One region of the Halolactibacillus sp. JCM 19043 genome, then DNA from elsewhere that is predicted to be linked to it. Evidence: riboswitches for the same ligand, from Rfam matches in the RefSeq annotation. Region 1 holds a riboswitch; each other region holds the start of a gene.

The links. Region 1 has a riboswitch for thiamine pyrophosphate ahead of tenA (thiaminase II). Riboswitches for the same ligand answer to the same signal wherever they lie in the genome.
Region 2: it holds a riboswitch for thiamine pyrophosphate, as region 1 does, so the genes downstream of both, thiT (energy-coupled thiamine transporter ThiT) here and tenA (thiaminase II) in region 1, are expected to answer to the same signal.
Region 3: it holds a riboswitch for thiamine pyrophosphate, as region 1 does, so the genes downstream of both, thiD (bifunctional hydroxymethylpyrimidine kinase/phosphomethylpyrimidine kinase) here and tenA (thiaminase II) in region 1, are expected to answer to the same signal.

The regions. Positions count from the first base shown of each region.
Region 1 covers NZ_BAXD01000023.1:43,016-48,921, forward strand. Annotated here, with positions in the region: gene JCM19043_RS11065 (bifunctional diguanylate cyclase/phosphodiesterase) at 1-1,789, shown strand, start outside; gene JCM19043_RS17725 (IDEAL domain-containing protein) at 2,017-2,250, shown strand; gene htpG (molecular chaperone HtpG) at 2,436-4,310, shown strand; TPP riboswitch at 4,367-4,476, shown strand; gene tenA (thiaminase II) at 4,552-5,229, shown strand; gene JCM19043_RS11085 (lipopolysaccharide assembly protein LapB) at 5,553-5,906, shown strand, end outside.
Region 2 covers NZ_BAXD01000005.1:127,174-133,079, reverse strand. Annotated here, with positions in the region: gene JCM19043_RS04925 (hypothetical protein) at 1-410, shown strand, start outside; gene JCM19043_RS04920 (hypothetical protein) at 483-1,172, opposite strand; gene JCM19043_RS04915 (AraC family transcriptional regulator) at 1,400-2,164, shown strand; gene JCM19043_RS04910 (LCP family protein) at 2,275-3,204, shown strand; gene thiT (energy-coupled thiamine transporter ThiT) at 3,283-3,867, opposite strand; TPP riboswitch at 3,958-4,065, opposite strand; partial or broken gene JCM19043_RS17330 (glycerate kinase) at 4,281-5,125, opposite strand; gene JCM19043_RS18060 (glycerate kinase) at 5,052-5,405, opposite strand; gene JCM19043_RS18645 (hypothetical protein) at 5,477-5,906, opposite strand, start outside.
Region 3 covers NZ_BAXD01000007.1:93,939-99,844, forward strand. Annotated here, with positions in the region: gene JCM19043_RS05930 (extracellular solute-binding protein) at 1-94, shown strand, start outside; gene JCM19043_RS05935 (glycoside hydrolase family 32 protein) at 117-1,565, shown strand; gene JCM19043_RS05940 (carbohydrate kinase) at 1,576-2,538, shown strand; gene JCM19043_RS05945 (YesL family protein) at 2,558-3,163, shown strand; gene lepB (signal peptidase I) at 3,343-3,879, shown strand; TPP riboswitch at 3,933-4,038, shown strand; gene thiD (bifunctional hydroxymethylpyrimidine kinase/phosphomethylpyrimidine kinase) at 4,136-4,984, shown strand; partial or broken gene thiM (hydroxyethylthiazole kinase) at 5,050-5,771, shown strand; gene thiE (thiamine phosphate synthase) at 5,771-5,906, shown strand, end outside.

The DNA.
Region 1 (5,906 bases):
TTACACCCACCGTATTCGTTATACAAATACAAACACCCGTATTGGTGAGATAAATAACAAGTTTAATCAAATGGCCCATGAGTTAGAAAAGTCGCGGCTTGTTCTTAGAAAAAACGAAACGCAATTAGCTAATCAAAAAGACTTTTTAGACCGTATCATTAACGTTAGTCCGATGATGATTTATACGATGAATGCCGATGGCATCTATACACTTGTTAATGACCAATATGCTGAACTATTCGGGTATACGGCTAAAGAAATGCTTGGCCGTCACGCTTTAAATGTAACGAATGATATAGCTGCCACTCATTATCACTTAAAACTCCATCAGTCGATTTTATTATCTCAGGAGCGAACGACCTATGAAGATAGACAAGTAGGATCAGATGGCAACATTCGATGGTATCGCGTAACAAAACAACCGATAGAGAGTATAAAGGACAAAGGGAAAGAAATATTGATGGTCGCCACCGATATTACCGAAATTAAAGAAAACCAAGCAATCATTGAACATCAAGCCAACCACGATGAGCTCACCGGCATTGGTAATCGTAAATATTTTAAAACGATTGTGGATGAAGCGATTGAACAAACAGATCGAGATAATGAAGGATTCGCGGTCATGTTTCTAGATTTAGACCGGTTTAAGTATGTGAATGATACCTTTGGTCATGATGCAGGGGATAAGTTATTAATCGATGTCGCTGATCGTATAAAAGCCGTCATCAACGACCGTGACTACGTCTTTCGCTTTGGTGGCGATGAATTTACGATTGTAACTTATTTCACTGAAGACCGACAAGAAGTGACCAATCTAGCTAAAAAAATCATTCATACCTTAACGAAGCCCTATACGTTTGATAATCATAGCTTTATTGTGACGGCAAGTATTGGCATTAGCTTATACCCTAAACATTCTCAATCGCTAAATGAACTGACTAAGTATGCTGATTTAAGTATGTATCAAGCAAAACAACAAGGGAAAAATACGTTTAGATTTTATACCCCTGCACTTGAAACAGAAGTATCGCTTTACATTCAATTAGAGACAGACTTATTCCAAGCAATCGAACGCCAGGAGCTCTACGTCGTCTATCAACCGATTATTGATACCGCAACAAAAGATATCCGCGCCGTTGAAGCTTTATTACGCTGGCAGCATAACAAACTAGGCGCGATTGCACCTAATGTGTTTATTCCGATTGCTGAGAAGAACGGCTTAATGCCTCAATTCTCGCAGTTTTTACTAAAAGAAGCAACACAAACCCTATCAGGATACAATGAACGCCACCATCAAGCGATCAAGTTGCATATTAACCTAACAGAAAAAGAATGTCGTGATGAGAAAACCTTTTTATCTATCCACCAGCAATTCGAGGCAGCAAACGTCAACCTTGAACATTTAGTCATTGAAATCAGTGAAAATCTCTCGCGTGATAAATGTAAAAACTTAAAAATCAAACTGAGCGCTTATCAAAAAGCTGGTATTCAAGTGGCGATTGATTCTTTTGGGGATCATTATTTATCCCTACGTCAACTGCGAACACTACCCTTTAAGATGATTAAACTTTCACAAGGGACTCTCCATGACGCACTTAGTGATGAGGATGGTTTAAGCAGCTATAAACGTTTAGTAACGCTTGCGAAAGAGTTGAGATTAATTATTATCCAAGAAGGAGTAGAAACGGCAGAAGAAGTCGCATTAATTGAGTCGGTTCAACTAGATGCTTATCAAGGTTTCTTAATGAGTCAACCACTTACGAAACAGCAGTTTGAGCAAGACTATTGACATTATCACCATAACCGATTAAAATTACTATTAAATATTTTAAATGACTATTCTAAGTATTCTGTCAATTTAAAATAATTAATAGAAAAGGTGGTGTCAAACATGAGGCAGAAGAAAGAAAACAAGTAAATGTAGGGGATTGGGTCAAATTACAGTCAAACAAGGGTGAGCGTATTCATGGCTTCGTCGAAAAACAACTAGAAGAAGAGAACAGGGTACAAATACGTGTGATTGCGAGTGATAACCATCTTTTAACCAATCACAGTATCCAAGTTCACGTGGTCAAATTACAAGTAGAGCCAGATAGCAAATACTATACTCTTGGTGAATTAGAACAATTAATCGACTTAGCCCTTCAAACAAATGATAAAGCATGGTTTGACGCATTATCTGATCAATACAATTACTTGAAAAAAGAAACAGAAGCGAAACGTCATATTGACTATACCCAAGTCAATTAATCACATAAGATGAAATTAGCCACACCTAGAGGTGTGGTTTTTTCTGTTTAAACGTAGTTAATTAACGATAACCTGATACGAAAGGATTGACAAGATGGTTAAAAATATGTTAAAAAATATATGTTAGCACTTTAAAGTGTCGAGTGCTAATACATAAAAAATATTAAAAAGTGAGGGAATAACATATGGCCGTCAGACAATTTGAAGCAGAGTCAAAACGATTATTAGACATGATGATTCATTCGATTTATTCAAAACGCGAGGTATTCTTACGTGAATTAATCTCCAATGCGAGTGACGCGATGGATAAGATGTATTACCGCGCATTAACCGATGAGTCGATTACATTTGATCAATCGGACTATTACATTAAAATTTCTACAGATAAGGATCATCGTACGTTAACAATCACTGATAATGGGATTGGTATGACAAAAGAAGAGCTTGAACAAAATTTAGGCACCATTGCGAAAAGTGGTTCACTGGCATTTAAAAAAGACAATGAAATTAAAGATGGTTTTGATATTATTGGCCAGTTTGGTGTCGGCTTTTACGCAGCTTTCATGGTTGCTGACAAAGTAAGTGTAACGTCGCGCGCAGTAGATTCAGATCAAGCGTATCACTGGTACTCTGAAGGCGCTGAAGGCTTTACCATCGAAGAGGCGACTAAAGATGATGTGGGTACAACGATCACACTAACGATTAAAGCGTCCACAGAAGATGATGACTTTGAACAATTCTTAGATCCGCGTCAACTGCAAACGATCGTTAAAACTTATTCAGACTTCATTCGCTATCCAATTAAAATGGATCTAACGGAAGAAAAATTAAAAGAAGGTACAGAAGATGAATATGAAACGATTGTTGAAGAGAAAACGGTCAACAGCATGGTACCAATCTGGAAGAAAAACAAAGCTGAATTAACCGATGATGATTATAAAAACTTCTATCAAGAAAAACATTTCGGTTATGATGATCCATTAACACATGTACATGTGAGTGTCGATGGTAATATTCGTTATCAAGCGATTCTTTACGTGCCTGAAACAGCGCCTTATAACTATTACTCGCAAGAGTTTGAAAAAGGCTTGGAGTTATACTCAAATGGCGTCTTAATTAAAAATAAAGCGCCTGAACTGTTACCTGATTACTTTAGCTTTGTGAAAGGTCTTGTCGATTCAGAAGACTTATCACTTAATATTTCTCGCGAAATGTTACAGCATGACCGTCAGTTGAAGCTAATCGAGAAAAACTTAGTGAAGAAGATCAAACAAGAATTAAAGAAATTATTAATGAATGATCGCGAGAAGTATGAAACGTTCTTTAAAGCTTTCGGTCGTCAATTGAAATATGGTGTCTACAGTGACTTTGGTCAAAATAAAGATACCTTAAAAGATTTACTTCTATTCTATTCATCAACTGAAGAGAAACTTGTCACCTTAGCCGAATATGTTGAACGTATGAAGGAAGACCAAACCTATATTTATTATGCCACAGGTGAGTCACATGCGCGCATCGAACGTTTACCTCAGACAGAAATCGTCCGTGATAAAGGCTATGAAATTCTTTACTTCACTGATGATATTGATGAATTTGCGATTAAAATGTTATTGAACTACGATGAAAAAGAATTTAAATCTGTTTCAAGTGGTGATTTAGGTTTTGAGGACGATCAAGCGGAAGAAAAAACAGCTTCTGAAGAAGATCAAGCGATTTTCGATCAAATGAAAGAGATTCTTAAAGGTAAAGTATCAGATGTTCGCCTGTCTAAACGCTTAAAGACACACCCTGTCTGCCTATCTAACGAAGGGGATATCTCCATTGAGATGGAAAAAGTCTTAAGCATGATGCCTGAGAATCAAGGCGTAAAAGCTGAGAAAGTGTTAGAAATTAACGCGGATCATGATATCTTTAAGTCACTCAAACAAGCCTCACAATCAAACGAAGATATGATGGAGACATACACGAATGTCCTATACAATCAGGCTTTACTGATTGAAGGTTTACCAGTAGAAGACCCAGTAAGCTATGCCAATGATGTTTGGAAAGTGATGAAGTAACACTTGACTTTAATAGTCAGTATGTTACAGTAACAGTATCAAAATACAATCAAATGAAACACCACTAGGGGAGTCACTGATCTGTGACTGAGATTGGCAACGAATGCCTTGACCCTTTGAACCTGATCTAGTTGATGCTAGCGGAGGGAAGTGGGACGAGATTTGACTTTCTTTATTCAATGATCGACACCACTTGCTTATTTAGCGGTGGTGTTTTTATTTGGAAAAAGGAGAGAATTATATGAGATTTACAGATGAATTAAGACAAAAGGCTGATCCGATTTGGAAAGCGAGTTTTGATCACCCCTTTGTACAAGGGCTTGGGGACTCCACCTTACCGCTCGACCGGTTTCGCTACTACGTCTTGCAAGATGCGTATTATTTAAGTCACTTTGCAAAGACGCAAGCATTAGCTGCCGCAAAAGCAGACTCATTAGAAGTAACGAACAGTATGGCTAAACACGTTCAAGGCACCTATGAAGCAGAACTGGATCTTCACCGGACCTTTATGAAACAATTAAATATCTCTGAAAAAGACCAGCAATCCTTTGAGCCGGCTCCAACAGCGTATGCTTATACATCACATATGTACCGAGCCAGTCAATTTGGCCAACTAGGGGACGTTATTGCGGCGATTTTACCATGTTACTGGTTGTATGCTGAAATCGGTGAACAGTTAAAAGACAAAACGCCAAAAGAACCCGTCTATCAAACGTGGATACAGGCGTATCATTCCGATTGGTTTATGACACTCGTCAAAGAACAAATCGACCGGTTAGACCAACTTGCAGAAACCGCATCAGAAAAAGAAAAAGAACGTTGGACTGATCTGTTCTTAAAGAGCAGTCAATATGAATATTTATTCTGGGAGATGGCGTACACATTAGAGATATGCCGATGGACGCCTATCGTCATATAGCAGTTACAAATTAAAACCAGACTATAAACCTTTAATTGACTAAACCCTAAACCACCAACACTTTTTTTGTTGGTGGTTTTCGTATAGACTAAACTGTGATGACCAATATAGTATGTTTCTTAAGATAATGGTGCCTTTACCATAAACGTTTTAACTAATAGTTTCTCTACAAATCCCCAATTTATTATGGACTTATTTTGAAATTTTTGGTATGGTTATGTTATTAACAAAATTATCAAATTATTTTATATCACAGAGATAAATATTCATTGTTCTCCCTGTTTTAACTTATCTCAGATATGAAAGTAGGGGGCTCACATGACATGCAAAGAAAAAACAAGTACATTATTATATTTATAGTTATTTTGTCAACATTACTCACCATCAATATAAAAAATATCATATCCCCTAACAAAAATAACCAAGAATTAAGTAATGATATTGAAAATGAAGAAGAATTAGTGGATATTGAGAAAGAAAAAATTGAAACTTTAGAAGAGTTAGTCGCATTATATGAAAAAGAAGAAAAGTATGATGACGCGGTTGAGATTTATAATGAATTACTATTACTGGATACGCAAAACGACCAATATTTATACAGCTTAGCCATTTGCTATCTAGAAATTGAAGAATACGAGTTAGCGCTAGAATTTTTAAAAGCTTATGATGAAGTAAAG
Region 2 (5,906 bases), on a different contig from region 1:
TTGAAGACGGTCGCTACTTTGAAATCAATGGCGCGATTCAAGCGTTAACTGAGGCAGACCTAACAGAAGAAGAGGTCGCTGTCATTAAAGAAACGACGACTGAAAAGTTAATCGCGGAAGTGGATACACTCTCTGAAAGCTTCATTAGTGGAGATTTAGATGTGAACACTTACGGCAATACCTTACGAGACTTCGAAACAATCGAACTAGACGGTGTCCCAGCTAAAGCGGAAGAAGCCCGTACTGAACACAGTGCACTCATCATCTCTCGTCAAGCGTATAAAGACGGTGAAAAATTCTTAGAAATCGAGTATATCGATATGGCTAAGACAGAATTTGAAAAAGTCATCGAATCTGACGTCTTGTATGAAGATGCCCAAGCGCATTTAGACGACATCAACAATATGTAAACAAAAAAGAAACAAGCCCTTAAACACTAGGTGCTTGTTTCTTTTTTTAATCCTCTTAATGAAGCGTTGGTTTCAATGGTTTCTTAACCGCTTTTCTAATCGGACTAACTGTCGGCGTTCTCGTCTTGTCAAATATACCGCGAGCTTCTCCATACCACTACGGCCATAATCTTTTAGTATGTTGCGCACATACAAGCGATCGGTCACCGATAAATCATCCCAAGCATCATTCACTTGTTTGATAGCTAAATACACCACCGGCATCAGTTGTTTATTTGTAAACAAACGTTCATACTCATTCCACTGATTTTTATCTAATAATGATAGGAACAACAAGGGGTCTTGCGTCTCAATCATGAGTGACAGCTGACGGTGACTATGTCTTTTCCTAACCATCATCGTTTTGACTTGACTAAGTACATAAAAGAATTGTTCTAACAGCGGCTTAGGTAAGGTGTATTGCCTCTGTTCTTTATCAATCACCAAATCATCGTCCGCTATTTTGCCGTGATATATGACGGGCTGTCTATCTAATAAGTAGTGTTGTAAGGACGTCTTTGACGCTTGATCATCTATGACAGTGATCGGCGTTGTTAAGATGGTTTGATACGTTTGATTGATTGTATTGATGATAACGATACATTTATAATCTGTCAGTTGGCGTAGCTTTCTTAACATAAGTATCATCAACAAAAAGAAAATAAAAAAGACGACGAGATAAAAAACAGGAACTTCTTCTATCATGAGATCAATAAACGCCATTCACACCCTCACCACCTTTATCATTATTTTCCTAATTTCATACTACCATTTAACGAAACAAGTGCCTAGTCTTTGCCTAAAAGTTTCTTTCGTGAAGATATGTCACTTTTAGTGCAGAAACATCGTCTACTCTTATAATCCGCTCATTTTCTCAATATATTAACGAAAAAGAAGGAACTATAGTATAATGACAAGTAAGTCTTAAACATTCATTGGAGGGTGTGTGCATGGTATTTTTTCAAACCCACGGGTTAACGGGCCCCACAACATTTTTATATCATCACGTCAACGACCTTCAGTTTCCCTTACACTTTCATGTTGCGTACGAATGTATACTTGTCCATGAAGGAATGATTAGCGTTGATATGAATGATACAACCTATAATGTGTCGAAAGAACAACTTATTTTCATTCACAGTCATCAAGTTCATCGTATTACATCAGAGCACCATTCGAAAGTTACCATTCTCTTATTCTCAACCGATTTCATCAGTGATTTTGATCAACAATATAAAGAGCGGTTAGCGACCTCACCTGTCATTTCCTACTCTGCCTTACCAAAGATAGAGAAACTCCAGACGGTGTACCATCAAAAAGCGTTTTTGTATGATGTGCTTTCACGTTTAATCAGTCAATCGAACTTTATCGAAAAAAAAGCAACAATGAATACCACATTACTGCATGATTTATTACTGTATGTTGACAATCATTACGATAAGGATTGTTCATTAAAAAGAGCGGCGACGATCCTTGACTATGACTATACTTACGTTTCTCAAGCATTTAAACAAATGACGTCACTTTCTTTTACTGATTATTTAAATCAATACCGCGTTTCTCAAGCGATTAATAAGTTAACCCATAGTGAGTTAACCATTTCTGAAATTTCTCGTCAGTGTGGCTATGAGACGTTACGGACGTTTAACCGTAATTTCCTTAAATACACGAATATGACGGCGTCAGACTACCGGAAGCAATATACCGCCTCCTAACAATAGATGAAAGTTAGATGAGAAATAGCCAATAACACTTGTAGATTCCGCGAAATTTGTTATAATCTTACTACTTAGAATAAAAATATAATACAGAAAGAAGTTTTGATATGGAAAATAGCCGTTTAAACAAAAAGAAAAATAAAAAGAAATGGTGGATTTTAACCCCCGTCATTATCTTACTCGTCTTATTATTATCGATCGTTGGTTATGGTGTGCATTTATATAACGAGGTTAAAAGCAATGTCAATGACAATATGCATGAAAAAGTTTCTGGTAACGTGATTGATACGGAAAAAACAAAAGAAAAAATCGAGAACAAAGATAATCTTAATATCCTCTTACTCGGTATTGATTCAGAGTCATCTGTCAGTGGTCGTTCGGATGCGATCATTGTCATGACTTTAAAGCCAAATGAAGACAAAATTCAACTCGTCAGTATTCCGCGTGATACTCGGACGACGATTGCTGGTCGCGGAACAGAAGATAAGATCAATCATGCGCATGCATTCGGTGGCCCAGACATGGCGATTGAAACAGTTGAAAATTTCTTAGATATTGATATTGATTATTTTGCGCGGGTGAATATGGATGGTATGGCTGAACTCGTTGATTTAGTCGGTCCAATCACTGTAAATAATGAACTGAATTTTTCTCAAGGTGGCAACACCTTCCCAACCGGCAACATTACCTTAACCGGGGATGAGACGATGAATTTTGTCCGGATGAGAAAAGAAGACCCAAGAGGTGACTTTGGCCGGACCGAACGTCAGCGTAAAGTCATTGAAGGTATTGTAAGAGAAGGTGCGAAAATCGAAAACATCACCCGTATTTCGGATTTACTTGATGTGCTAGGTAACAACGTGAGTACCAATATGACCTTTAGTGATATGACATCACTATTCCAAGGTTACCGTCAAACTGCCTCGAATTTTGAAGACTATCAAATGCAGGGGTCTGGTTCGATGATCAATAACATTTATTATCACATTGTCACTGAAGAGGAAATCAATAAAGTTCATGATTTAATTGAATCTTAATCTAAAAAGCCGCGCATCGACTTATATAAGGTCGACGCGCGGCTTTATTTTTGTCATGCTATCACGCGCTAGGGTCCATTAAGCGGCGTGACGCATCGGTTTTTTAACAAGTGATGGTCGTTTACTAAAGAGAAATGCCACCGCGACAATATTAATGATCGCCGACGGGATAATATACGACGCATTATAGACAAAAGAATAGAGCCAAATATTCATGCCGTCAATGAGTGAATCAAAGAACACCACGCCTGCTAGATAATGACTAACAAAGCGAAGGGTGCTGCCGAGCCCAACACCGACAATGACCCACTTCACAAAGCTCCCTTTAGAACCACTCTGTAATGCATTCGCTGCTTGGTCTTTAAAGAGTCCCGCAAAACCTAACACAGTAAAGGCAATTGGATAGTCAAGCAAACCTTGAACCGGATGAGCGATCCAGGCAGTACCTGAAACAATTTGTAAGACACCTAACAGTAATCCTGATAATAAGCCACCCTTTAGTCCCCAGCGATAACTGATAATAAACACCGGAATCATCGCAAAAGAAATCGATCCTCCTTGGGCCCATACTTTAAATGATAAGAATGGGACGAGGTCTAAAATAAGCGCAAGCGCTGAAAAAATCGCGACCTCAATTAAAAATAATGTACGTTTTGATTGCATCAAACATGCCTCCTCATAAAATTTGTGCAACAAAAAAAGCAATGCCAAGGGATGCTTCCTGATGGAGGACCCTAACATTACTTAAAACGCCATCAAAAAAGCCACCATCCCTACGCTAGTATTAACTAACAGGTTCAGAGGGTCTAAGTATCGATACTTACTCTCAGCTGACGATTATCAGCTCCCCTTGAAGGCTTGATTCAATTACTTTTCTTGTTAGTTGTATTATATCAGTCTATTCTGAAAATGCAAGGGATGATGTTTAAATTGTTTCATCGTTATCATCTGCCTATCTGTTTTTCTATATACATCATTTCATCACTATGTTATGCAGAAAGAAATGAAGATAGAGAGAGCTTCTAATGATTCATTCATGTTCTACTGACCCTTTCGTTTGAATAACGGCCATACAATTATTTCTTAACGGTTAACGTGAGAATCTGTTGAAACCTTTCGAGTGCCTCCTTTAATAATCTCGGGCCTTCTGCCATAGCTAAGTCAAGTGTCATCGGCTCGTTCACAATCGGTAGCGTGACATGAATATTCTCTTCCTTTAACTCGGTTAATCCCTGTTCGACCTTACCAGCAAAGACCACCGTCGGTACGCCCACCTCTTTAGCTAGTCGACTCATTCCGATTGGCACTTTACCTGCGAGTGACTGCCTGTCAAACTTCCCTTCACCCGTGATCACTAAATCAACGTCACGTAACTTTTCTTTTAGTTTCCCGCGTTCACTTAAAAGATCTAAACCACTTTGAAACGTTGCCCCAAAAAAGCTATAACAACTAAAACCAATCCCCCAGCTGCTCCAGCGCCGGGCATCTCAGTACAGGACACGTGTAACGTTTCTTCCACTGCTCGACTAAATTGCATCATCGCTTGTTCTCGTTCAGCTAGTTCCGCTTGTGAAAAACCTTTTTGGAGACCAAACACATACGTTGCTCCATTACTGCCTAGTAACGGGTTCGTTACATCACTCGCAATCAACCACTTAACCTCTTTCACTCTCGGATCTAAGCCACTTGTATCAATTTGCTTGACCTTGCTTAAATCAACGGGGAGTAAAGGCAATGCTTGATTTCGTTCATCTAAAAACTTTACCCCAAGCGCCATCATCATCCCCATACCACCATCGACCGTAGCACTACCACCCAGTCCTAAAATAATCGTTGTTGCGCCGTAATCAAGTGCTTGGCTGATTTGTTCTCCCACTCCAAAACTCGTATGATAACTCGGATGGAATGTACTTGTCTGCATGAATAATACCCGCAGCTTCCGCTACTTCAATAATCGCCGTGTGACTCTCTTCAATCCAGCCCCACGTCCCTATCGCTTTTCTGCCATTCACATTTGTGATTATTTTTTGGGTGTAGTCTCCATCCTCTGCTTCTAAAAATGCTTGTACCGTCCCTTCGCCACCATCAGCGACAGTGAAACTTATGACGTCATGTTCCGTTAATGTATCCTTGACGATTCTGTTGGCTTCTGAACTTGTCATCGAACCTTTAAACGAATCAATTGCTGTTAAGATGCGCATCACTTTCATTCCTTTCTAAAAACAAAAGAGTATGACTATAGTGTGCCATACTCTTCTTTGTCTTTCACGTATTAGTTTAATTCTGGCCAGTAATCTTTATTTGCTTCAATCAAGGCATCGAGTACAACCCGAGCTTTTTTCGCATCCACAACGGTACGATTAAGTGTCAAGGCTTGGAGCGCTTTTGTATATGACCCTTCCATATAGGCTTCAACGGTCAATTTTTCAAAGGCATGTTGATTTTCAATCAACCCTTTATAGAACGTGCCAATCTGACCAACCGCATAAGGTTGTGGCCCATTGGCACCAAGCGTTGCTGCCACTTCAACCATACTATCATCTGGTAAGTTCGCAATGATGCCATCATTTCTCACCATCACGATAAAGGTTTTCCGCTCATTATTGGCAATCGATGCGGCGACTTCAACCATCATATCACCATGAGCATCGTTATGAACAACTTTTGAGTCACGTGCGGTGCCATTGTCGACAATACGACGA
Region 3 (5,906 bases), on a different contig from region 1:
TGAAGAATGGGATGCTTACCTTGCAGAATTAGAACGATTAAATGTGCAAGAATGGTTAGAAATTAAACAAGAAGGATACGATCGATCGCAATAATAAAATAGAGAGGATGTTTAGCTTGCTAGAAATTAAACAGAGAAAGAATTATCGACCACAGCTTCGTTTTGCACCTAAAGAAAACTGGATGAATGACCCGAACGGCATGGTCTTTTATCGAGGGAAATATCATTTATTCTTTCAACATAATCCTGATAGCACCGTTTGGGGTCCTATGCACTGGGGACACGCGGTAAGTGAGGATATGGTTCATTGGGAAGAAAGAGCGATTGCTCTTTTCCCTGATGAACTAGGAATGATTTTCTCAGGAAGTATCGTTGTTGACTGGCATGACACAACCGGATTTTTTAATGGTGGACATGGCTTAGTGGCTATTTTCACCCATCATTTAGACCGGGAACAACAACCACCAGAACAATATCAAAGTTTAGCCTACAGCCTTGATGAAGGAGAGACGTGGATAAAATATGAACAGAATCCCGTTTTAATAAGTGAAGAAAAAATAGATTTTAGAGATCCTAAAGTATTTTGGTATGAAGAAACAAATAAATGGGTGATGATTTTAGCGACCGGACAAACCGTCATGATGTATTCATCTAAGGACTTAAAGGATTGGCGATTTGAAAGTGAATTTGGTGAAGGTGTTGGCTATCAAGAAGCGGTCTGGGAATGTCCGGATTTATTCGAACTACCTATCGACGGAACCACTGATAAGAAGTGGCTTATGATTGTTAGTGTCGGTGATAATGACAAACTTGATGTAGGTTCAAAAACGCAATATTTCATTGGGGACTTTGACGGCCGAGTGTTTTCACCGATTGATACAAATGTTCGCTGGCTTGACCATGGCCGGGATAATTATGCTGGTGTTAGTTTTTCAGATATACCAGAAGAAGACGGTAGAAGAATTTACTTAGGATGGATGAGCAATTGGCGTTATGCGAATGTCGTACCAACGGGTGGCTGGCGTAGTCAAATGACACTACCTCGCGTGTTATCATTAACACATAAAGGCGACTCACTGATTGCTAAGCAGGAGCCAGTGAGCGAACTATCACCCTATGTGACTGATCAGTTAGTGATGACAACACGTGATTTAACAGATGTCGTCACTGTACCAACATTTAAAGAAGCGATGCAGATTGATTTAGAGTTACAACTGGATGCTGCCGATCAGGTTGTGATCACACTCCAGTCACAAGAAGATGATCAATTAACGTTGACACTAGACGCTCATGATAGAATATTAATACTTGACCGAAGTAAAGCAGGACAAATAGACTTTTCGCCATTATTCAAAGAAGTGCAAACGGCACCAATCAATACGGGACATGTTCAGTTATCGATCGTGTTAGATCGGTCATCGATTGAACTATTTGTTGACGGTGGTACATCAGCACTAACAAGCCTTGTCTATCCACTTGAGCGCTTTTCTGACTTAATGGTAACATCAGTTAATCAGCGTTCGTCATTGGTTTCAGGTAAAGTCATGAGACTGAGTAAGGGGTGAACGAAAAGGTATGGTGAATAATATCGCATGTATTGGTGAATTACTGATTGACTTTTTTTGTACAGATATAGATGTTTCACTAGTGGAAGGTAAGTCGTTTGAGAAAAAAGCAGGCGGTGCGCCTGCAAATGTGGCGGCGGCTATTGCTAGACATGGTGGTGCGGCGTACTTTGTCGGAAAAGTAGGGGAAGATGCTTTTGGCACCTTCCTCGAACAATCCTTAACAGCCGCAAAAGTAAAAACAGATCATTTATTAAAAACAAACCTTGCTAAAACAACGTTAGCTTTTGTATCATTAGATTCAAGTGGTGAACGAGATTTTGAATTTATGCGAGGAGCGGATGGATTATTAGAGGGAAAGGATCTTGATCAAACCTTAATTGATTCGATGCATACGTTGCATTTTGGCTCAGCCACAGCTTTATTAACGGATCCTTTTCGCAAAACGTATATCAACATGATGAAAAAAGGACAGCAAAGGCAGCAATTTATCGCCTTTGATCCTAACTACCGTTCGGATCTTTGGGGTAATGATCAACCAGCTTTTGTTGAGTGGGTGTATCACTGCTTACCTTATGCTAATTATGTTAAAGTAAGTGAAGAGGAATTATTGTTATTAACGCAACAAGATAATATGGCTGAGGCAGTTGATCGGCTTCATGATGAGGGCGTGTCTCTCGTGACAGTGACACTAGGTAAGGCAGGGACTTATGTGTCTACGCGTGACTTTAAAAAAGTAATCAACAGTATTAAAGTTGAAGCAATCGATTCAACGGGGGCAGGAGATGCGTTTGTTGGCGCATTATTATCTCAGTTATCAACTTATGCTCAACCGCTTGAAGTGATTAAAAATGAAGCAGTATTAACAGAGATGATTACTTATGCTAATGTGACCGCAGCGCTTGTATGCACCAAAGTTGGCGCCATTGAATCAATACCTGAAGCAGACAAAGTGTTAGCATACATCAATTAATGGAAAGAGGTGGACTAAAATGTATCGTCAAAGCTGGTTTATAAAAGTAGGTACACTTGGTTTCCACCTCATTCTATTAAATATCTGTTTTTGGTTAGGGAGTGTATTGGGGCTAGGTATTATCGGCTTTTTCCCTAGTTTAGCAGCCCTTTTCTACGTTTTAAGACAAATGATTGTCTTTAAAGATGACGATGATGTGTTCAAAAAATATTGGAAGAGTTATAAAGAAAATCTATTGAAAGCAAATCTGTTAGGTTACCTGTATGTATTAGCCGTGGCGATACTCTATGGTAATTACCGCGTGGCCTTATTAATCGATCACGCCTTATTTTCAAAAGGCTATTTCTTTATCATTATTCTTCTAACCGCTATCGTTATATTAAGTTTGATGACGGTATTTCCGGTATTTGTTCACTATCATTTTCCTTTACGAGATTATCCAAAAGTCGCGCTTATTTATTCTGTCGCAAGACCGATTCAAACGATTATATCTGTCGGTCTAGTCTATGTGTTAGCTCAAGTGATGTTGGCTTATGCGGCGTTATTCTTGTTACTTGGCGTCAGTTTAATGGCATATGTTCTCATGAGAGTCGCAGCCACACATTTTTTAAAAGTGGATGATTAGATTGAGTGGTATCACGTAATGAATAGTGAGTGATGATCAAAAGGTTACGTCATAAATTAAATAGTCAAATTAAAATCTCGTGCTTTCTACGCATGAGGTTTTTTGTCTGTTCAGTGAAATCATGGATTTTCTTATGGAAAGCGCGTATAATAAGAAAAAAAGATAAATGAGGGTTAGAGATGGTAAAAGAATTGATTTCCTGGATCAAAGCCATTGTGATTGCATTGGTGATTGTGCTTGTCGTGAGAGAATTTGTGATGACGCCGTCTGTTGTTAAAGGAACGTCAATGGAACCGACCTTGCATGATGGTGACCGAATTATTATAAGTAAATTGGGCGAGTTAGAACGGTTTGACCAAATCGCTTTTGTTGCACCTGATTCAGTTATTGAAGAGAATTATGTGAAGCGCATCATTGGGTTACCGGGTGACTATGTTGAAGTAAAAGATGATGTGTTATTCATTAACGGGGTCAGTTATCCAGAAGTCTATTTAGAAGATGTCTTAAGTCAGTTGGATGGCTACACGTATACCGATGATTTTAGTATGAATGAATTAGGCTTAACGGAAGTACCTGAAGGGATGTATTTTGTCTTAGGAGATAATCGACCGGATAGCCGGGATAGTCGTTATTTTGGTGTGATTGAAGAAGACAGTGTGATTGGTGAAATCGTCTTTCGGATTTGGCCGCCAGAAGATATTGGCTTGCTTCAATAAGCTTGACAAACTTTCTCATATTCACTATGGTTAAGTTAACAAATAAATACGGATGAAACCGCTAGGGGCGCACATGTGTGCTGAGATAAAGTGAATCACTTTGGTCCCTTTGAACCTGATTTGGTTAGTACCAACGTAGGGAAGTGGGACTCTTGTGAAACCTAGCGTCTTTATTGGCGTTCGTTTTAATCATACACTCACAACCGTTCCTCGACCTATGAGGAGCGGTTTTTTGCGTCTACAAGGAGTGGAGAAAATGAAAAAAGTTCAAACAGCATTAACGATTGCCGGGACCGATCCAACAGGAGGTGCGGGTATTCAAGCGGACCTCAAGTCATTTGAAGAACGTTGTGTCTACGGTATGAGTGTGGTTACGTCTGTTGTTGCGCAAAATACGCAATGTGTATCGTTAATTCATCATCAACCAATTGAGATGATTGACAGGCAACTGGCCTGTGTCTTTGATGATATTCAACCAGATGCGATAAAGACAGGCATGATTGCGACCGAAGAAATGATGAGATTGATTGGTGACTATTTAACAAAATACCCCGATATTCCGTATGTATTAGACCCAGTCATGGTCGCAACGAGTGGCGATGTCTTAATGGAAGAGAGTTCTCGTGCGGTTATTCGGGAAGTATTAATTCCAAAAGCAACACTTGTGACACCGAATTTAAAAGAAGCAAGTTTGTTATTGGACCGTTCGATTACAACGTTAGAGGAGATGACACAAGCCGCGAAAGATCTGGTGCATGTGTTAGGTGCCAGCGCTGCAGTTGTAAAAGGTGGGCATTTAACTGAGGAAGCTACTGATGTCTTTTATGACGGGGGCGTAGTGCACTATTTAACGAAAGAAAGAGTCAAGACGAAACATACACATGGGACAGGTTGCACGTATAGTGCGGTTATTACCGCAGAACTTGCGAAAGGTCAATCGATGCTTGATGCGGTCAGTTTAGGAAAAGCGTTTATTCATGCTGCAATTTTTTACGGGATTGACCTCGGACGTGGTAACGGGCCGACGAATCATTTTGGTTACCGGTTAAAAGGGGTACCCAATGACATAAACACTTGTCAAGATACTAGAGGGGGTGAGGTATAATGCATTACTTAGAATTAGTAAAAGAACGCGCACCTCTCATTCACAACATCACGAATCAAGTCGTGATGAATGTTACCGCAAACGGGCTTTATGCCTCGGTGCTTCGCCGCTTATGGCGCATGAAAAAGAAGAAATGGATGACATTATAAATATTTCAGATGCGCTTGTTTTGAATATCGGTACAATCACAGAACCGGTGTTTCAGGCGATGCAAGTAGCGGGAAGAAAAGCTCAGGAAAAAGGGATTCCTATTGTGTTAGATCCCGTTGGTGTTGGCGCTTCAAATTACCGGATGCGTGTCGTTACACATTTACTTGAGACGTTAAAGATTAGTTTCATCAGAGGCAATGCGGCAGAAATTATGACCCTTGTCTCACTTAAACAAGCTGGTAAGGGTGTCGAAGGGGATATTGATACGGATGTAGGGACGATTGCGAGAGCCTTCTATCGGCGCTATCGTATCCCGGTTGTTGTGACGGGGAAAGAAGATATGATTTATAGTGGCAAAACACTTTACCGATTGAAAAACGGCTCGCCAATACTAAAACAGGTCACTGGGACGGGGTGTTTACTTACCTCTGTCATCGCCGCTTTTTTAGCCGTAGCTGATGATGATCATTATATCGAAGCTGCGGCAGAAGCAGTCAGTTTTTATACTGTCGCAAGTGAGGTAGCGGCAGAAAGAAGCGAACTACCAGGTTCTTTTCAAATGCATTTTATCGATTGTTTAGCTACCCTGAGTATTTCTGAATGGAAAAAACAAGCTGTGATTGAGGTGAGTAGCTAATGTTTCAGCGTGAATGGTTGAGGTTATATTTTATTTTTGGTGAGGCTTATATAGAAGAAGCTAGTTTACCGATTATTGAGGCAGCACTTAAGAGTGGGGTGACAATGTTTCAGTTACGAGAGAAAGGTCCCTTTG